Desulfopila inferna: one gene and its partner. The protein of the gene in region 2 interacts with the protein of the main gene of each other region in a pairwise test. Links are inferred from orthologs where the notes say so. Each region holds a gene or a part of one and is shown on either strand. Other genes may lie near its edges.

The links.
Region 1: the proteins of mrdA (region 2) and JWG88_RS10160 interact in binary tests that used the Escherichia coli proteins (3 or more experiments, as listed by UniProt). The link is inferred for Desulfopila inferna from one-to-one orthologs.

Annotation. Positions count from the first base shown.
Region 1 is NZ_JAFFQE010000003.1:417,070-433,454, forward strand. The notes cover bases 13,487-16,385. They hold JWG88_RS10160 (transglycosylase domain-containing protein), read right to left. Parts: upstream 15,933-16,385; coding sequence 14,040-15,932; downstream 13,487-14,039. Other genes in these bases: JWG88_RS10150 (LysE family translocator), read left to right, coding at 13,487-13,547; JWG88_RS10155 (hypothetical protein), read left to right, coding at 13,555-13,980; mutL (DNA mismatch repair endonuclease MutL), read left to right, coding at 16,098-16,385. Outside these bases: JWG88_RS10100 (hypothetical protein), read right to left, coding at 1-253; JWG88_RS10105 (metallophosphoesterase), read left to right, coding at 671-2,752; JWG88_RS10110 (TIGR00153 family protein), read left to right, coding at 3,163-3,852; JWG88_RS10115 (inorganic phosphate transporter), read left to right, coding at 3,868-5,133; JWG88_RS10120 (formate dehydrogenase accessory protein FdhE), read right to left, coding at 5,157-5,927; JWG88_RS10125 (cytochrome-c peroxidase), read right to left, coding at 5,942-7,030; JWG88_RS10135 (formate dehydrogenase subunit gamma), read right to left, coding at 7,654-8,259; JWG88_RS10140 (4Fe-4S dicluster domain-containing protein), read right to left, coding at 8,261-9,031; more of JWG88_RS10150, read left to right, coding at 12,933-13,486. UniProt on the Escherichia coli protein: Cell wall formation. Synthesis of cross-linked peptidoglycan from the lipid intermediates.
Region 2 is NZ_JAFFQE010000005.1:329,129-334,201, forward strand. The notes cover bases 595-3,593. They hold mrdA (penicillin-binding protein 2), read right to left. Parts: upstream 3,041-3,593; coding sequence 1,148-3,040; downstream 595-1,147. Other genes in these bases: rodA (rod shape-determining protein RodA), read right to left, coding at 595-1,033; JWG88_RS14610 (hypothetical protein), read right to left, coding at 3,047-3,580; mreC (rod shape-determining protein MreC), read right to left, coding at 3,580-3,593. Outside these bases: more of rodA, read right to left, coding at 1-594; more of mreC, read right to left, coding at 3,594-4,413; JWG88_RS14620 (rod shape-determining protein), read right to left, coding at 4,662-5,073. UniProt on the Escherichia coli protein: Catalyzes cross-linking of the peptidoglycan cell wall. Responsible for the determination of the rod shape of the cell. Is probably required for lateral peptidoglycan synthesis and maintenance of the correct diameter during lateral and centripetal growth.

The DNA of each region.
Region 1 (16,385 bases), on a different replicon or contig from region 2:
GAGACACTCCATAATCAGCCTGGTCTATATCTTTGGGCAGCAAATCCGCATCCATTACCATCAACGTCAATACTCTTCCTTTGACAGGATCACGTGTAGCTTTCCCGCGCCTCTCAGCCCCTGAAGGGCCCGCGATACCTCTCCTTGGCGGCCTCACGTGTAACACTCGAGCTTCCACCACTCCCTTTCTGGTGACCGGTGTTTTTTCACCTTGAGGTCCAAGAGGGGGCATTGAGCCAATGATTATTTCCATTTCAAGTTGCTCCTGCAAAGTTCGATAACCTTCACTGAACATACAATATCAACATTGATATTTCAATAATTGATGGGTTCCGCATCCAGCCAAGGATGAGCAATATACTGAAATTAAAAAATCTTATGAAAAATCAACGTGATCGAAGTTGCCGGAATAACTCTGTGATGAGCGCAGTGCCCCGGGAAGGCTCGATACACCGGGCGTAATATCTGAAACGGCGATTTGACGGTACCTGTGGTATGGCAAATCGAGTTTCACGTGTACAGCATCATAGATTGAAGTTTTTAATCGGAATTTCTATTGCATATCATGATGTTTACGGGCAAGGTAAAGAAAGTGATCGATATGCTTTAACTCAGCTGAACTGCATCCTCAACTACAACCGAGCAGGATATTCACATTCTTGAGACGCCGATGAGCAATATTCTTAAAAAACTACTTCAACCCATAGACCAGACTCAAAAAATCCGCGGGGTTCTCGTCCCTGTCGGCCTGGAGTTTCTGCAGTTAATTGTCACCGGCCCACCGGGTGCGGGCAAAACCTATTATATAAATCAAATCGGAGGATGGCCCAATGAAGGCTATCTCGATTTAACCGTAAAAAAATGGTGGAAAAACCAGAGTCTTATCTACCGTCCTCGAGAGGTTCATCTGGGGCTTCCCTTTAAGGGAGTGGCTGAGGCGCTTACTGTTTTCGACAAGGAATGGCTTGAAGCCTCACCACCCTTTATTCTGGAATGTGACCGCATTCGAATTCCGCCTGCCGGAGATTCATTTCTCACTACGGACTGGAAGCACAGATATGTGTTTGAATTTATCATCCCCGATCCCAGGACCGTCTATGAGCGCAGAAAGGAACGGCACAAGGAAGGCTATTTTCCAGTTGATGACGACCTTTCTCTACAAATGGTAATCAATCAGGCGGAAGTCTATCGTGAAGTGGCTCTGTACCTGCACCGCGCTAAAATGCAGGTGTATGTTCGAGAGGACATCAACTCCCCGCCAATGAGAATTGTTGAAAAAGGTGAAGCCGGCATCCCTTCATGGCTGCTCCCTAAGAACGAGAGAGCAGGAGTGATCGCAATTCAGGGCAGCTGGAAAAACCTCTTTCTCAAAAGAAAAGCGATCAACTGGCTAAACGTTTCCAGGGCACCGCAGGAAATCACTTCGCCAAGCAGGATCGCCCATGACGGCAAGACCTTCGAATTGCGACTTGGCAAACAACTCCTCCACTTCCATCCGGAAGTTCCTCTTGGCGTGAAAAAGAAGCATATCAAGAAAAACTGGCTGATTTTTTCACCCTTATCCTGCTGTATCAAGAACATCCTCGGATTTGCCAGGCTCTGTGTGGGAGATTCGGTGATAATAGGCAGGGAGAATACTCTCTATACCGATCTGTTCGATCTGGATAACACCGTCGCTCAACGACACATTCAGGTTACCAACAGAAATGGCGATCTTATCCTGACCCCTCTTGATCCCGACGCTAAAGTGAGCATCATGCGTTCGGATGAACAGGATAACCGTGAAAAAGTGGAGACTTACCGACATGAGGCGCTTTTATCCATCAAGCAAGTCTATGGAGGTCCCGTCAAGATTCTCGGCAAATACAAGGCGATCAGACTGTTAAATGACGTAACCAGGATAATTGCTAATGATACCTATGCGCTCAAAAACAGAAACAATAAGGCGGGAGGCATCATAGTCCTGCCGGACTTCCTGACTCCCATCATCGTTGGCGACCTGCACGCTCAGGTAGATAATCTGCTCAAAATTCTCTCGGAAAACTACCTGATCGAATGTCTCTCCGCCAACACAGCATGTCTCATAATTCTAGGAGATGCTGTGCATTCGGAAATCGTCAATGAAATGGACGACTTTGACAGTTCGATTCTGATGATGGATCTTATCCTGACTCTCAAGAAATCGTTTCCGGACAATTTTTTCTATCTGCGCGGTAATCATGACAGCTTCGCTCCTGAACTGAGTAAGAATGGTATTCCCCAAGGCGCTCTGATGCAAAAGAGACTCACCGAACTCCGCGGACCGGATTATGCTCAGGCAATGGATAATCTCTACCATACCCTGCCGTATATCGTCAAAAACAGCACCTTCGTCTCCTGCCATGCGGCACCGCCGATAAGCAAGGCCTCCCTCGAGCAGCTTATCAATATTGACGAATATCCCCAGATTATCAAAGAAATTACAACCAGCAGGGTGCAGCGTCAACACTATCTCAACGGGTATAAGAAGAAGCATGTTAAACGTTTCAGAAAAAACCTGGGATTACCAAAAGGCAGCCCGGTCATCGTCGGCCACACACCACTGGATCCCTTTGGCAGCTTCTGGAGGGACGTAAGTAATATTAAGGGACATCATATCATCTACAGCGGGCATCAGGAGGGAGCCATGGCATTGCTCATTGAAAAAAACCGGATTATCCCCTTGGCCTTTCCGGCGGAACCTCTCTGCAAACTTATCGATAAAATCCAGTAACTTGAATTTCAGACTTTGATAACCTCGCAGGAGGTCTCCATGAGTCGCTGAGAAGGCTGGATAAAAAAGTTCGATATACAACACAGGAAATCGGGCTTTTTACGAGGCTATCAACGTGCTTTATACTCTATCAGCGTTTTTCAGCTGACAGAATAGTCAATGCAACTTATATGTACCTTACAGAATTTTTATACATCTGTGAAATAGCCTCCAATGCCAAAGCACTTATCAGGCTCAGCTGGAGTTTTTTTCCAATAACAATATTGCTGCTTTTTTTGCTCAACCACACATCCGTCGGCCATTTTTTGTTTGATTTCCTCTCAGGATGTTCTACAGTCCGGCAAAACTTTGGCCGTCAAAACCGGTCGATTGACATTAGGCGGCCACAACATTTCGAGAGGTTAACGACAATGCCGTTCCGATCAACAAGTCCTCTTTCACGTTTATTACGTAAGTCTCCGTTTAAGCCGATTCAGGAACATATGCGCGCCGTGTTTGTCTGCATATGTTCATTACCACCCCTGTTTGAAGCCCTTTTTGATCAGGACCGTGAGAAGGTGCTGGAACACGCGGAACAGATCCGCAACCTGGAGACCGAAGCTGACAAGATCAAAAGCAGATTCAGACTCAATATGCCCAAGACCCTGCTTCTTCCCGTCGACAGGGAAGATCTCCTTAATTTGATTGCAGATCAGGACAGTCTGGCAGACATATGCGAAAACATCGGAAAAATACTTACCTATCGCGACATGGAGGTCCCCCACACACTCAAACCATATATTGACGAATTGTTGGAAGGCACAATAGAAGTCAGCGGTGAGGCCAGAAAGATGATCGAAGAACTCGACGAACTGGTCGAGGTTGGTTTCGGTGGCGGCCGGGAGATAGAGAAGGTAAGCAAAATTATTGCCGGGGTTCGCAAAAGCGAACACAATATCGACGGTGTGCTCAACCGGACACGTCAGGAACTGTTTGCAATAGAAAGCGAATTGAATCCCGTTGATGTCATGTTCTGGTATAAAATTATTGAACTGTTGAGCAACATATCCGATCAGGCGGAAAACATGGCGGATAGACTGTTACTCTTTCTGTCCAGATAGTACGAGGAGATCGACGTGGATATTTTGACGACTTATGGAACCATCTTAATGGCCCTTGCCATTATTTTCGGACTGTATATGACATGGGGGATCGGGGCCAATGATCTCGCCAACGCCATGGGAACCTCGGTAGGTGCCGGGGCAGTCACGGTCAAGCAGGCTATTTTCATCGCTATTGTCTTTGAATTTCTTGGGGCCGTCATCGCCGGAGGCCATGTTACCTCGACAATACGCAAAGGCATAATTGATCCCGCCGGTATCATCGATAATCCGGAAATTCTGGTTTACGGCATGCTGGCCTCTCTTCTTGCCGCCGCCTTCTGGCTGATGATCGCCTCGACAAAAGGATGGCCGGTTTCAACGACTCATTCAATCATCGGCGCATTGATAGGTTTTGCCATCGTCGGTATCGGGCCTGAGTCGGTAAAGTGGGATAAAGTCATGAAGATAGTCGCCAGCTGGATCATATCACCGGCCATAGGCGGCACCATCTCTTTCCTTCTGGTCATGAGCACCAGAAAACTCATCCTCGATACGGATAATCCGCTGAAAAATGCCAAAAGATACGCACCGTTTTATATTTTTATAGTGGGCTTTATCATATCGCTTGTCACTCTCTTCAAGGGGCTGAAGCATCTCAACATTGAACTCAGCGGTCCGGAAAGCTTTGCCTTTGCCGCTCTCATAGGGCTGCTGACCGCCGCTATCGGCTGGTATTTTGTCAGAAATATCCAAGATATTCCCAATGAAAACAGAGAATTTCATTACACCAGCGTGGAAAAGGTCTTTACCCCGATGATGCTCTTTACCGCCTGCGCCATGGCCTTTGCCCATGGTTCCAATGACGTTGCCAACGGCATCGGTCCTCTTGCCGCGGTGGTAAGCATTATCAGCTCTGGTGGAGAAGTGATGCAGAGTTCGGAATTGCCCCTGTGGATTCTTATTCTGGGCGGCAGCGGAATCGTGCTGGGCCTTGTCACCCTGGGATATCGTGTCATGCTGACAGTAGGTAAAAGAATTACCGAACTGACGCCCTCCCGCGGTTTTTGTGCTGAACTGGCGGCAGCGACAACCGTAGTGCTGGCATCCAGAACAGGTCTCCCGGTTTCGACGACGCATATCCTGGTTGGAGCGGTCCTCGGCGTCGGACTTGCCCGAGGCATAGGCGCCCTGGATTTACGCGTCATCGGCAACATCATCCTCTCCTGGCTGGTCACCCTGCCGGCCGGAGCCGTCATGGCCATGATATTCTTTTTTACTTTGAAGGGAATTTTCGGGTAATTACTGCAATGGGCAACCTAAGCTTACTCCATCTTCTTTAGGCTAATCGGGTTTGGCGCCATACGAGCATATCCCTTGCCCTGAGCGACGATATCGAGCGGGAGGCTAACCATATCCGCAAGGTCTATTGACATTTCCTTGATTATAGGGTGCTCCATGACCTTTACATAACTTTTGCACTCATCACAGGTGGAAATCCGAAAACCGGGTTCATCCTCGGAAAGAATGGTGCTGAGTTTGTCCGTATCAACACATCCGCAGTTCGGGCAGCCAATAAATTTGAATGTCCCAGTGGTCCCACAGAAGGAGCAGTGCAGGCGCCGTTGCGGCCCTTCAACAATGGATGCCAGCGCAGCCTGTGCCGAACAGAGAGGGCATCTTCCAGCTTCCCACTCCCTGCCATCAAGTTGGAAAGTCTCGCGCAGGGCCAAAAAATAGGGTCTGCTCAGCAGGAACAGGATACCGGCCAGTTCTTCTTTGTTATAAGGAAGAGAGGAAACAGTCGGAATTTTGTCGATCGGAAACTGCATAAAATCTATATCGCCCTTTTCCAATACTTTGTGAAGAGGCTCTAATTGTTCGCCTGGCAGATTGAAAATGGATACAAACAATTTAAAAACACGGCCGACGCTTTCACGGGAATATGCCTTGGCTTCTTCGGATGACACCGCTGAATCAGGTTTGGACAGAAGCTTGTCAACTTCATCCTGAAAACGCTGCCATTTGGCAAAGAGCTCAAGCGGATCCTTGAGATGAGGCCGTTGTTCAATCAATGCCTGAATATCTATAGTCATAATTCTCTTATTCCTTATGGTATTTGGGGGTAGATAAAGGTGGTAGATGCTCCGCTCAATCCTTCTTCGAGGAAAATCCGGAGCTGTTTCTTTTCAGCGGCAGTGAGTTGCAGAGGATTCAGCAGGGTATTTCCCTTGCCTCCTCCCCTGTTGAAGAATTCAATTACCTCATCCAGTGTTGCGTAGCTACCGTTGTGCATGTAGGGAGCGGTTCCGGCGATTTCTCTAAGTGTTGGCGTCCTGAATGCTTTCCAGTCTTTCTGATCTTTGGTGATGAGGTATCTGCCGGGATCTTCAGCAAGAGTCCTGTACTCCTCGAAATGATAGATTTTGGCAACAAATCGGCGTGTTGCCGCAATGCGTGGATCTTTCGAGTGTTCTGGATTTTCCTCAACATTAAGGACATGAAAACGATCATCAACGAAATTGACGCCGCTATGACACTGGGTGCACTTGCCTTTTCCTGTAAATATTTCGTACCCCTTCAGGGCTTCCGCCGACAGAGCATTTTTATCTCCGTCAAGGAATCTGTCAAGAGGAGAATCGCGCGAAATCAGGGAACGTTCAAATGACGCGATCGCCATAGCGATACGTTTCCTGGTTATATCGGCATCGCCGAAGACTGTGGAGAATTCGCCTACATATTCCGGCACCGAGCGAATTTCTTCTTCCAAGAAGTCCAGGTTTTGATTCATCTCGAAAGCCGACATCATTGGAAACAGAGCTTGCTCTTCAAGAGATGATGCCCGGCCGTCATGAAAAAGATGCTTTTGAAATCCCACACCAATGAGCGTAGGAGAGTTCCGCCAGTTCCTGGTTGTGGGATAGTTGAGCGATAGCTCAAGTTCGTCGCTGAAGCTTCTTTCCGGATCATGACATGTTGCACAGCTCATGGTCCCGTCACCGGACAAACGGCGGTCGAAGAAGAGCTTCTTGCCTAGCTCAATCTTTGCAGGGGTCTGAGGATTGTTTTTCGGAATGGGTATCTCCTTCGGTGACCCAGGATTTCCGGCAACCCCACAAAAAGGAAAGAAGATTGTAGCTAGGATAATCCAACATATGCTCTTCATAAACTTATTTTCCCGCCTGATCCAATTCCTCATCGATGATCTTGCTGAAGTATTCGAAAGGACGTTCTCCAATCACTTGCCGACCATTGATATAGAAGGTTGGAGTGTTATAAAGATCCATTGATTTGGCCAGCTTCAAGTCACGGTCAATTTCAGCTGCATGTTTTCCATTGTCAATCGAATCGGTAAATTTTTCAACATCGAGCCCAAGCTCATCTGCATAACTGATCAGGCTGGCTCGGTCGAGGTTGGGTGAGCGGGTAATTAAGATATCATGCATTTCCCAGTATTTGCCCTGGTCTCTGGCAGCAAGTGTGGCTTCAGCTGCCATTCTGGCAAAATCACGATATTTGTAGGGATAGTTTTTAATAACCAGTCGAATCTGATCTGGGTATGTCTGTATCAGTTGTTTGACGGTCGGACCGGCCGCTACACAATGTGGTCATTGAAAATCAATGAATTCAATTATTGTGAGCGGAGCATCAGCCGGTCCAAGGGATGGAGAATCGTCTATCGGAACCTCAGTCCTTTTCTCCGCAGCATGTGCTACACCAAATAGCAGCAGGATGGATATACAGATCAGTAGTTTATTCATCGTATTCTATTAAAAAAGGGGATACCGAAGTATCCCCTTAAAGTTGATTGTTTGGTCTGGATTACATCTTCCCAACCGCCTTCATCCATTTGGGATATCTCTTCTTTGCTTCACTGACCGGCAGCGTGCCGCTCACCATCAGCTTGAAGGTACCCGGATTGGCAACTGTTCCGAGATAAATATGCACCGGAACAGCTATAGCGAAGATGACGAATGCCACATTATGCACCAGATGGGAAAAGAGCATTATAGTCGTATCCTCTTTCATAAACCAGATGCCGAACCCCGAGAGAGCGATGGCAATTCCAGCTCCCACGATAGCCAGATAATAAAGCTTCTGGCCGGGATTGTATTTGCCCATTGGTGGAACAGTCACCTTGTGGGAGAGATAACCACCCGCCACCTTGAACCATCGTGCATCGTCGGCGTCGTATTCAAAAGATTCCTTCAAATAATGGCGCATGGAATACAAAAGGGAGATGCCAAAAACAACTCCTCCCCAGTTATGCACCAGCTTCATTGTAATAAATCCGCCGAAAACCGCACCGACCGATTCTAAATGGAACAGAAAAGCAAATCCCGTGAGTATCAGCAGGATGCAGCTTCCGGCGAGTATCCAGTGGTTCAGTATCTCGTCGACACTCGATTTTCTTACCATCTCTGCCATGTTACACCTCCTCGTCCTTTTCCTTGTGGGGGCCAATGGCCAGAAAGTGGATCGCCGCAGCGGCGACGACGCCAAATAGACCAATCCCTGAGAGTGGCTTCAAATAGGTATGCCAGAAGACTACGCTGCTCGGGATTGTTGGATTCTCCTTCATGCCGTAGAGTTTAGGCTCTTCCTTGAAGGCATACATCGATCCCAGGCCTTCAAGATCCTGCTCACCATAAATAGTGCCATAACCCTCATTTCTGGCTGTGGTAATCAATTCGTGCCGATCACCATATTTCAGTGCGCCGGTAGGACAGGTTTTTACACAGGAAGGCAGCATACCTGCACTGGTCCGGTCTGAGCATTGATGACATTTTGATACCTTGTTTTCTAAATCGTATCGGGGCACATCGAATGGACAGGCAGTTACGCAGAGCTTGCAGCCAATGCACTTGTCGCGGTCAAAAGCAACGGCACCGTCCTCCGTTCTGTACAATGCCCCCGGAGCAGGACAAATCTTCATGCATCCTGCGTCCTCGCAGTGCATGCATCGTCTGCTGACAAAGAGCCAACGTACGGGATTCTTATCCGAAGGCACCTCACTATACTGGATGAGGTTTAAGGCAGAACTCGCCAAATCCGGCGGGTTCTGGTACGTGCCCAGGTTTTGTGTTTGGATGCCCGGCAGTTGGTTCCAGGATTTACAGGCAACCTGACAGGCCCTGCAGCCGATGCAGGCCTCCGGAGTAACCAGAATCGCTTTGCGGTTTTTCGTAATATTTGCCATATTTCCCCCTATGCCTTGCGGACGTTGACCATGAAGGCCTTTGTCTCGGGTATCATTGTATTCGCGTCGCCCACGGTTGGTGTGAGCAAGTTAGCGTTGTCATACCCGCTGCCATCCTCGGGAAATTGCCATCCGAAATGCCAGGGAAGACCGATCTGGTGAACGGTTGTATTGGATAATTTGAATGGTTTGAATCGTTCGGAAATCATTGCCACCGCTTTTACCTCGCCACGGGCGGAGGAAACGATAACGGTCTCACCGTTGGTCAGGCCCAATTCTTTCCCCAGTTCAAAACTCATTTCAACGAAGTTCTGGGGCTGCATCTCCATTAACCAAGAACAGTGCCGGGTCATACATCCGGTCTGCCAGTGTTCCGACACCCGGTAGGTCGTTCCAACAAAAGGGAAGCGCAAGTCACAGGAGGCAAAAGCATCCATCTTGTCGCCGAAAATCTTAATGGTCGGATTGATTCGCTGCCCCGACATTGCGTTTTGCTCGACCGGACACTCCAGAGCTTCATAATGTTCTGGGAATGGACCTTCCGCAAGACCTGGACCAAATATAGAAGCAACGCCGTCGGGTTTCATGATGAAAGGCAATTTCCCGCTGGTTCCTTGTGGTGGTGCGCCTCCGTCAGGGACATCACCTTCCCAGCCCGGTTTCGCCCCATCCCATTTGAGCAGCGGTCGCTTGGGATCCCACGGTTTTCCCTGCATATCGACTGAGGCCCGATTATAAATAATCCTGCGGTTTACCGGCCACACCCATGCCCAGTCGGAATATAGACCGAGGCCGGTTGGGTCGTCTTTGCCGCGACGTGCCATCATGTTGATTTGCTTGCCATCTTTTTCAATATAAGAGTTACAGTAAAGCCAGTTGCCGCTCGAGGTCGATCCATCGGCCTGAAGGAAGGCGAAGCTTTTAACCAGCTCTCCTTTCTTGCCTACAAGCTTGGCTGGAACCGCCTTGGTATCATAAACGTCTTCGAGATAGTAGCCGTTGATCTCTTTGGCAATAGTGTGAGCATCTATGTGCTTGATCTTTCCGGATGCATCTTTTTTCCCGTATTCCCAGCTCAGGTTGACGACGGGATCGGCATAGGCACCACCTTCTTTTTCGTAAAGTCCTTTTACTCTATAAAAGAGTTCGTTGATGATCTCCGCATCAGGCATTGACTCACCAAGCGGTTCTACAGCCTTGTAACGCCACTGTCCCCATCGACCGGAATTGGTGATACTCCCCTCTTTCTCCATCGAAGAGCAGCAGGGCAGCATGAACACCTCGGTGTCTATTTCCTCGGATTTCATGCCGGGACCACGCCAGAAGGAGGCGGTCTCATTGTCGAAAAGATTGACGTTGACCAGCCACTTGAGTTTGGTCATGGCCTGCCGGGTCTTATTGCCGTTGGCTCCGGAACAGGCTGGATTCTGGCCCCAGGCAAAGAATCCCTCGAAATCACCCTTATACATCTTATCGAAAATGTTCAGCCATGAGGCATTCATTCCGACATCCAGCTTTGGCATCCAGGAATAGCCGAAATCATTCTCCTTGGTTGCCGCCTCGCCATAGACCGCTTTGAGGTAACTGGTAATGTATTTATTGCGATTTGACCACCAGTTGACACTGCCGGGTTCGGTTGCTGTGGGAGTGGTTTTTGCGTTGTAGGTCGCGAGATCGACCAGAGAGGCGTTCGGCACCGGGTTGTACCCGGGCAGGATATGGAAGAGGATGCCGTAATCCGTTGACCCCTGAACGTTGGATTCACCACGCAGGGCGTTGACACCGCCACCGGGCATACCCATGTTGCCGAGCAGGACCTGGATGATAGTCATAGTCCTGATGTTCTGCGTACCGATGGTGTGTTGGGTCCAGCCCATGGCGTAGCATTCGGTACCGACACGATCAGGTTTTCCTGTGGAAGAGTAGAGTTTGTACACCTCCAGCAGTTTGTCGATAGGTGTCCCGGTAATATTCGTTACTTTCTCCGGAGTGTAGCGATCATATTGCTTCTTTAACAGCTGGAAAACGCAGTTTGGGTCCTGAAGGGTGCGATCCTTCAAGGCGATGCCGTTCTCGTCCTTCTGGAAGGCCCAGGACGATTTGTCATACTTTTTGGTCTCCAGGTTGTAGCCGGAAAACAGACCGTCCAACTCCGCCGGACCCTTATAGTCTGGATTTACCAGAAACGAGGCGTTGGTGTAGTTGACAACATATTCTTTAAAGTAGAGGTCGTTGTCGAGGATGTACTTGATCATGCCGCCGAGAAAAGCTATATCCGTGCCGGATCGCAAGGGGGCATAAAGATCGGCTTTCGCAGCAGTCTGCGAAAAGCGTGGGTCGACACAGATCAATTTAGCACCCTTCTCCCGGGCACGCATGATCCACTTCATTGAAATGGGATGATTTGAGGCTGGGTTACCGCCCATCGCCAGGATAACATCTGAATTCTTCAGGTCAATCCAGTGGTTGGTCATTGCACCACGTCCGAACGACTCTGCCAGAGCCGCAACAGTTGCGCTGTGTCAGATACGCGCCTGGTGTTCGACGTACACCAGGCCCCATGACCGGACAAGTTTTTGTAGGATGTAACACTCCTCGTTGTCGAGAGCGGCGCTGCCGACGTGGGCGATGCCATCAGTCCGGTTAACCGTGAATTCTTTTTCGACTTCGATTACCGTGCCGTCCGGCTGGGTTTCCTTGACTTTTGCTTTGGTGACCGTTTTGAAGCTCTTATCCCGGGAATCTTTGACGAGGCGGGCGATTCTGTCCAACGCCCAGTCCCACTCCACTTCTTTCCATGCCGTTCCGCCAGGTTCACGATACATCGGTTTTTTGACACGTGTATCGTTGTTGACCAGCTGGCTCACGGAAGCGCCCTTGGAACAAAGCGTTCCCTCACTGATCGGATGATCGGGATCACCTTCTGTGTTGATGATTTTACCATTTTCAGCATAAACGATTATGCCGCACCCTACGGAACAGTACGGACAAATCGTCGTCGACTGCTTAGCATTTTTGATCCTCAATTCCTGCGCATAAGCCTTGGCAGGGTCGAGGTTCACGCCAAGCGTTGCTACCAGGACGGTGCCGCCTGACAACTTCATAAAATCTCGCCTTGATATTCCCATTTAAAACTCCTTTTTAGTTAATCACAAAGAGTGAAGCCCGGAATTGATAAACCGGACCGTATCCAATATGCAGCTGAGTCCATGTACATAACGAGGAAATCAGGGCAGCCGTCTTTGGGGCAGCCGATGAGGTTCGGTATTCCAACGGTTAAACTATAGAAGAATGCTGATGAGAAGAAAATCAGCCAATTGCTTTATTTTATGTGAGAGAATTGCTGAGGAGGGCGTAGGGAATCCGCTTACAAGAACAGTCCGGTACGAATACGGTCTGTTGAAGCTTTGAAGTTTTGAAAAGAAGGTTGGTGAGAAAAGACATTAGACTATATTTTCATGCTGTCAATATCAGATGATAAAAAATTTACTTTTTTAGCCTACCTGACATGTCCACACCTGTTGTTTCATGAAGTTACCAGGTTGCAGCATCTATATTGCTGTAGATGATCGTCGAGAAATTGGCAACGGCGTTACCGAGGCAGGGACATAAGGCCAACTGCTGGGAGTTTACTAGAATGATACAGAGAATTTAAAAATCAGAGTGACCGCTTATATCTCACCCACGACAACTTTTGTTGGACCTCACCCCAAAAAACAGTTATCATTTTCAAACATAAATTCTATGATTCCGAGTATATAAGAAACGACAGGCATAATCCGGGGAATAGATGGACTCATCACGGAAACAATATCGGTTCTGTCAGAATACTTTCTTGATGGTGCATAGAATTACGCGAAGTTGAATCATCTCGGGAATACTAAAGACAGGGAGCTGGAGAATGTTTAGTACAGAGTTTTTACTTACTTCACTGGTTGTGGTTTTAATACCGGGCCCTGGTGTCCTATATACGATTTCAACAGGTCTTTTTAGCGGTTGGCGTGCAAGCGTTGCAGCTGCATTTGGCTGCACGGCTGGTATCATCCCCCACTTAACTGCAAGTATATTGGGACTGTCTGCTATTCTTCATATGAGCTCCATCGCCTTTCAAGCTGTTAAATATGCGGGTGTTATTTATCTTATGTATCTGGCTTGGTCAATGTGGCGTGAAACAGGTTCTTTAAATATCAACTCTCCGGGCCCAATAAAAAGTCCATGGCAGATCGCTGCAAGAGGATTCCTGATTAATATTCTTAATCCAAAACTATCTATATTTTTCCTGGCCTTTTTACCGCTTTTTGTTTCACCAAACGTATCATCACCAGTGTTCCAGATGTTAATCCTCAGCGCGGCATTCATGGCAATGACGCTGGTTATTTTCATTGTATACGGACTTTCTGCCAATTATGTGCGCAAATATATTGTCAACTCCTCCAGGATTACCACTTGGTTGCAAAAATCGTTTGCAGCTATTTTTGCTGCCCTCGGGGCAAAACTGGCCGTAACGGAGCAATAGTAAGATAATGGAAAAAGCAGAAGAGAGATTGCTCAAGATCATGCAGAGAAAATTCGGTTACAGCGACGAAGAGCTGGATGTTTTTAAAAGTAATCCACGCAACTTGGATCTCATCAAGCGAAGCAAAGAATTTAATAAGACACAATTTATTCTAGAGGTCGTTGAATCGAAAGGCTGCAATAGCAATCATAAAGTCGGCGAAAAATTTTATTTTGATTTTGCAGGAAATATTCTAACGGGTTTATGCCCTCCAAAGATTTGTGGTTACTCATTAAATTCAGCAATGATGATGATTTTCACTGCAAATGAAATGCTTTACGCAGGGGTAGACCCAAACGAAATCAGGTTTAAAAGGGCAAGCTGTTTCGATGTTGGAATTGAATGTGGAGGATGGGGCCGGATTGTATTGGAATTAAGAATAGAAAAACAGTGAAAAATTCCATATTTCTCCAGGGCTCTAAAAAGCCAATCCATTTTCGCTGAAAGTTGAGTTCAGCGAACACCTCCTGTCTTCCGCATATAATCGAACCAGATCGGAGCGGCAGTTCTGCCGCCGTTCTCCCCTTTGCCAAGTCCTTCATTCTGGTCATGCCCCACCCAGATTCCAGTGATATTGTTCTCATGAAAACCGATAAACCAGGCGTCTCTGCTGTCATCCGAGGTGCCTGTTTTACCGCCGCATTCCCCGTTAAGGCCGGCTGCGCGTTTACCGGTGCCATCGGCGATAACCCGTGACAGCATACTCTTCATCTCTGCGGCGCCTCTTTTGGAGAGTATCTTCCGGGGGCTGAAATCACGTTGAAACAGCACGGTTCCGTCACCTTTTTCAATTCTGTCGATAAAGACGGGAGGTGTATACATTCCGCCGCAGATAAAAGGGGAATAAGCCGCACTCAACTCCAGCAGTGTGACATCGACCGACCCCAGGGCAATGGAGAGGTCGCCAGGCATTTCCGAGGTAATGCCCAACCTGGTGCTAAGATCATGGACAGGATTAAGGCCGACCTTCTGCAGCAAACGAACCGCCGCGGTATTATAGGAATGAGCCAGGGCATCTGCCAGGCTCACTTCACCATGATATCTGCCCGAATAATTTTTAGGAGTCCACCTTCCCCGTGCACCACCCGCAATAGATAGCGGTGCGTCAAGAATCATCGAGCCGCTGCTCCAGCCGTTTTCCAGTGCGGCGCTGAAAACGACGGGCTTAAAGGCTGAACCTGCAGGTCTTCTGGCAATGGCGGCACGATCATATGACGTGGCTGAAAAATCCGTGCCACCAAGTAGCGCCCGAACCTTGGAACTGCAGGTCTCGATGCTGACCAATGCTCCCTGCGGAACTTTTTTCTTGCCGCTATCCAGACGGGCCTGCCGGCCAAAGGAGGCCTTGACTCCGGCACGGACGGCATCGACGGCGGCTTTCTGCATTGTCGGATCGAGATATGTATGGATTATGATGCCGGTGGCCGGTAGCGAACTTTGGAGGATACGACCAACCCGTTTCTTGACTATTTCCGTATAGTATCCTGATTCCAGTGATTTATCCGCGGTGCGATTCAGCCGTAGATCCTTCTCGAAGGCTCCGCGTGCTGTCTGCGCATCTATATATCCATCGGCGGTCATTCTGTTGAGGACATAGCGCTGCCGAGCCACGGCCCGCTCAAGGTGATTGAGAGGTGAATATTTACTTGGTGCCTGGGGCAGTCCTGCAAGAACGGCAATTTCCCCAAGCGTCAGCTGATGGACGGGCTTGTCGAAATAAACCTGGGAGGCTGCCTCGACTCCATAGGCTCCGCTCCCCAGATAGATCTGGTTGAGATAAATATAGAGAATATCCTCCTTGCTCAACAACGAATCGATTCGCCAGGCCAGAATTGCCTCTTTGAATTTGCGCAGATAGGTCTTTTCCCGGGTCAGCAGGAGCGAGCGCGCCACCTGCTGAGTAATGGTTGAACCTCCCTGGGCCCGTCCTCCCCTTTTGATATTGACAAAGACCGCACGTAAGACCGAAACGAAATCGAGTCCCTTGTGTTCAAAAAACCTGCCATCCTCGGCCGCCACAAATGCCTTGGGCAGAAGCTCCGGCATACGGGACAGGGGAACAACTGTCCTGTTTTCTTTGTAAATTCTTTCAAGAACATCGCCGTGGCGATCAAGTATGAAGGTGGTCTGCAGCGGCTGGTAATGGGCGACCGAACGGATATCGGGAATCCGCAGAGCAACCATGGCGCTGAGCAAGGCCGCCAGAAAGACAGTGAGCAGGCAGCAGATGCCAAAGAGAAAGCCAATGATATGCTTTTCACCATAGGGTTTTCGGCGCACCGTTTTTCGGGTATTCTTTGCGGCTGCCGATCTATTCCTGGTTTTTGTATTTTTTTCTAATGACACTCTTCAACATTCAATGGTAGATTCTATATTGTAGACACGCTCGTACTTTCACCAGGAAAATCCACAGCTGCATGTCCATAAAATATGCGATCACAGTAAGTTACATCTTTTTATGCTCAGCATACATTACCATTAAAGACGAAACATTCAAACACTCATTTTTCTATGGCAAAAATCCGCATCCTTCCAGAACTGCTCGCCAACCGCATTGCTGCCGGAGAGGTGGTAGAGCGGCCGGCGTCGGTAGTCAAGGAACTTTTGGAAAACAGCCTTGATGCCGGAGCAGACCGTATCGAAGTTGAAATCGAAGGAGGAGGAACCCGACTGATCCGTGTGCTCGACAACGGCTCTGGCATGGATGAAGACGACGTGCTTCTCTCTTTTGAACGTCACGGGACCTCCAAGATACACGAATCCCATGACTTGGTGGCTATAAACACCCTGGGCTTTCGC
Region 2 (5,073 bases):
CCATAAGGGTAGTCAGCAGAGAGGAACCTCCATATGAGACAAGAGGCAGGGGAATACCGACAACCGGAAGAAGCCCCAGTATCATCAGGATGTTGATCAGGGCCTGCCAGAAAATCAGCATCACCACACCATAGGCAAGCAGCATACCAAACCTGTCCTTGGCATACATTGCCACCCGCAGCCCCCAGAGCAGCAGTAGAAAATAGACGCCAAGGAAAAACAGGCTGCCAAAGAATCCCCATTCCTCGCACCACACTGAAAAGGCAAAGTCGGTGTGCCTCTCGGGCAGGAAATGGAGATGCCCCTGAGTTCCTTCAAGATATCCCTTGCCGAATTTGCCGCCGCTGCCCACCGCTATTTTAGACTGCATCACCTGATAACCGTGTCCCATGGGGTCGTTTTCAGGATTAAGAAAAGTCTGCACCCGCTGTTTCTGGTAGGGTTTCAAAAGTTTCTGCCAGGCAAAAAGCACCGCGAAAAGACCGCTGCCGCCAAGTATAAGATATGTTGACCTCCGCAGTTTGACAAAAACAGTCATTGAAACGAAGATTATACCGAGCATCAAGGCCGTGCCGAGATCCGGCTGCATTAGAATCAGCAGGAAGGGGATGGCTGTCAAAACTATTGGTGTTATCAATTGCTTAATCGAGTATCCATCCAGCACTTCTTTTCTGGAATAGTAACTGGCGAGAGTGACTACCAGCATCAGTTTGGCGGGCTCGGAGGGCTGCAGGCGAAAAAATCCCAAATCAATCCAGCGCTGCGCTCCTCCTGCACTCTCCCCCATGAAATATGCAGCAACCAGTAGAACGATAATGAATAGATAAAAAGGATAATTCCAGATGTGAAGCTCGTTATAATCGAAGCTGAGAATAAACAGCACCGCGGTAAATCCCATCAGGAACAGATAGCTTTGCTTGAGATATGGAGGACTTCCCCATCCCTTTGGAGGATATGAGGCACTATAGAGATTAAAGAGCGCCATCCCACAGAGCAGCATCAGAAACAGGAAAAAGGCCCAGTCAAAATGCAAGAATAACCTTCTGTCAATTCGTAACATATCGTACCATCAACGATTTCACGGAATAAGCGCCGGCCGCTGAAATGGAACCGGATATGCTGACATCGAACAACTTGGCAGCTTTCATCATTTTTCTTTCTCCTGCCCCTCTCGGGTGAGTCGATCCTCAAAGTAGGTCTTTAATACCGCCCTGGCTATGGGCGCAGCCCCCGAGCTTCCATGCAGGCCGTGCTCAACCAGTACCGTTACGGCAATCTCGGGATTTTCAGCAGGGGCAAAACAGGTGAACCAGGCATGATCCCGGAACTTATATGGGATATCTTCTTCTTTCATATTCTTGTAGACGGCAATTTTAACGACCTGAGCCGTACCTGTTTTACCACCGATTGTTAATCCCTCGACCCGGGCTATACGTGCCGTTCCCCGCTTTCCATGGACGACCTCAACCATTCCTTCCCTTATCAGGGCAAGTGATTCTTCAAGTCCCGTCAACTCATAGATGAGTTCCGGTTTTATCTCTTCAACGATATTACCATCAGGGCCGATAATTTTTTCGACCATCTGCGGACGATAGTTTTTACCGCCGTTGGCAATCATGGAGGTCATCACCGCCATCTGCAGCGGCGTAACCAGGTTGAATCCCTGTCCGATGGCAATCGAGAGAGTTTCGCCCTCGTGCCATTTTTCATTGTAGCGTTGTCTTTTCCACTTTCTGGTGGGGATGAGTCCGTCCTGTTCATTTTCGATCTCCATTCCGGTTTTTTGGCCGAGTCCGAATTTCTTGGCATATTCGGCAAGAATATCAACACCGACCTGTTGACCGACCTGATAGAAGTAGACGTCACAGGATTCGGCTATGGCGCGTTTTAAGTCAACTGCACCATGTCCGCTATGTTTCCAGCATCTATAGATCCTTCTGCCTAATCTATAATAGCCAGGGCAGTAGAAGGCTGTTTCGGGAGTGATGATCCCATTGTCGAGCCCAGCCAGTGCCGTTATCATCTTATAGGTGGAGCCGGGGGGATAGAGGCCCTGCACGGTTTTATTGAGAAGCGGTGTCTTGATGTTGTTGAGGTAGGCATTCCAATTTTGCTGAGATATTCCGCCAATGAATTCCTGCAGCCGAACAGGTGGAGTGGAGGCAAAAGTGAGAACCCTTCCGCTGTTCACCTCCAGCACCACCACGGCTCCCGACTTTTCTTCACCGTTCATCATTTCCTCAGCCATCTGCTGCATCTTCGCATCGATCGTAAGATGTATTTCGCTGCCGGGCAGGGGGTCTTCGCGCTTGAGCAACTGCTGCTCAAATCCTCTGGCGTTCACTTCGGAATAACTCATTCCCTTTTCTCCGCGAAGAACCTCATCACGTAGTTTTTCAAGTCCCATCTTGCCGACCTGATCTCCACCGTCATACTCTCCCCCGCTTTGTTTCTTGAGTTCCTCCTTGCTAATTGAACCAAGATAGCCGATGACATGCGCGGCAAGATCGCCGAAATGATATACCCTGCGGGGCGTCACTTCGATGCGAATACCTGAAAATTCGTGGTTATGATTTTCCAGGTAAGCCAGCGTCTGCCAGTCAATATCCTCTTGCAGACGAATGGGAATATGCAGAGGGATATTGGATGCCTCGCGTATTCGCTCCCACAGCTGGGATACATCAACATCAAGAACACCTGCCAGCTTTTTTAACAGATGTTCATCATTTTTTGAATCTTCCCGTATGAGAAGAACGTTGAACGACGGCCTGTTTGTTACCAGAGGAATACCGTTCCTATCAAGGATATGTCCCCGTGGCGCAGCAAGAGTGCTAATGCGAACCCTATTATTATATGCCTTGTTAATATACTCATCGCTGTTGGATATCTGCAGGAACCACAATCTGCAGAATATCAGCACGGCAAAACCGATTATAAGAGCCGCGGCCAATATAATCCTGGGGCGGAGCATATCGAGAGCACTGTCGTCATGCTCATTTATTTCTTCCAGCTCGGTAAAAAAGGACCTTTTATCTTTCATGTGGATTTAACGAAATTGATTGCCGCTGCGTTTACTGATTACTCGATGAATGATGCCGTTTTTATTCAGTATTTCATATAAGGAATTGAGAAGGACAAATAGGGGTATGGTGGCCAGCAGCAAAATAAAGGTATCCTGGATGATCCTGTTCCAGGACCACTCAGGCAAGGTCTCCGGCATCATCAGGGAATAGAAAAAATAGAACCCCATCTGCACTATAAAATAACTGATTCCCACAAGTGGAACCTGATACGCACCCTCCCGCAAGGGGCTGTTTTCGGTGAGCAGTTTCAGGAAGGAAAATACCAGAATGCTCTGCAGCGGATAGATGCCCGGATGGATGCCGGAGACAACATCGAGCATCCATCCAAGGATAAAGACAAAAACCATTCCCGAAATCCAGCCGAATCTGTATGCTGCAAAGGTAATGAGAATATAGAGAAAATCCGGTCGCCCCAGCCAGTCCGGAAAAAGTTGCAGGAAGGTGGTCTGAGCGACAATGACGAAAACTCCCAGCATTAAGAAAACAAAAAACAACATCAGGGTCTTACCCGCGAAAGATTATTCATTTCGGCTTCCCAGGTCAATCTCTCGGTCAGGTTGATAAAAACTGTTTCCAGGCGCTGAAAATCTACCCATGGCTCCACCTCGATTTCCTGAAACATGCCTCGCTGTTTTTTTCTGACGGCTGACACCCTGCCCAGTGGAATTCCAGATGAAAATACTCCACCAATGCCTGCTGTGATGATTTTGTCCCCCACAGCAACATCCGCCTTCTTTAAGACGTAATAAAGGGTGAAACCATGTTTTCCGGCACCCTTCAATATCCCGCGAACCCTGTTTTTCTGCACCATTGCATCAATAGCACTACTGGGAGCATTGGCCAGAAGAATTTTGGCATAATTGGGAGACACCTGAATTATCTGACCAACCACGCCCTTCTCGTTTCTTGCAACCATTCCCTCAACAATGCCGTCATTTTCTCCACGATCGACAATAATCGTCTTGAACCAGTAGGAAGGGCCTTTTCCCACCACTCGCGCGGAAATCGACGGGAAAGATTCCTTCTCTTTGAACTTCAGCTTTTCTACGAGGCCCAGATAGGTGGAATAGGCTTCGGTATACTCGTTGAGTTTTTCATTATAGTCATCAAGCATGGTGCGCAGACGCTTGTTTTCGTCGCGAACAACCCACAAAGCAATATAATCGTTCCAAATACGCTGGACTCCACTGGAAACATTTGTGAAAACGACCTGGACAGGGCCAAGGGTTTCAAGGGTAACCTGATGGAACAGACCGAATCTGCCTCCGAATGAGGCGGCAAAAAGAATTAGGCAACTGACCAGAACCAGAAGGAGAACCACCTTCGTCATTGCCAGTCCTTTAAGTCCCTTTTTGGGGGTGTTTTTATTTATCACAACCGGAATGAAATATTCTATCTCTTTTTGAAAGCTGGTCTCTTGTCCAGCTAAGCCGGATTTTTTTCAATGTCACCACGCAGTAATATGGATATTGGTTGGCCCCTCCACTAAACACCCTACCCGCTAACTTGCCTGATCAGGAGGGGCAGGACTCAGGGAGTTGCGTTCTCCCGCGCCTCCCTGGACAACCGATCGGCCGGTCAACTGATTGTCACCTCCTTGAGGATGTCGAGGTTGTCGAGTGCCTTTCCGGAACCGAGAACGACGGAGGACAAAGGGTCTTCCGTGACGATTATCGGCATACCTGTTTCTTCTCTGAGCGCCATATCTAGGTTTTTCAGCAAGGCACCGCCTCCTGTAAGGACAATTCCCTGATCAACGATATCGGCGGCCAGTTCCGGCGGAGTTACCTCCAGAGCCACTTTGACCGCATCGATAATGACATCCACCTGTTCGGCAATGGCCGACTGGATCTCATCAGCCGAAATAGTCAGTGTTTTAGGAACACCGGAGACAAGGTCACGTCCTTTGATATCCATGGTCTCGTAAGGGGGTTCAGGCAAGACATTGCCGATCGTCGTTTTGATCAGCTCGGCGGTTCTCTCTCCAATG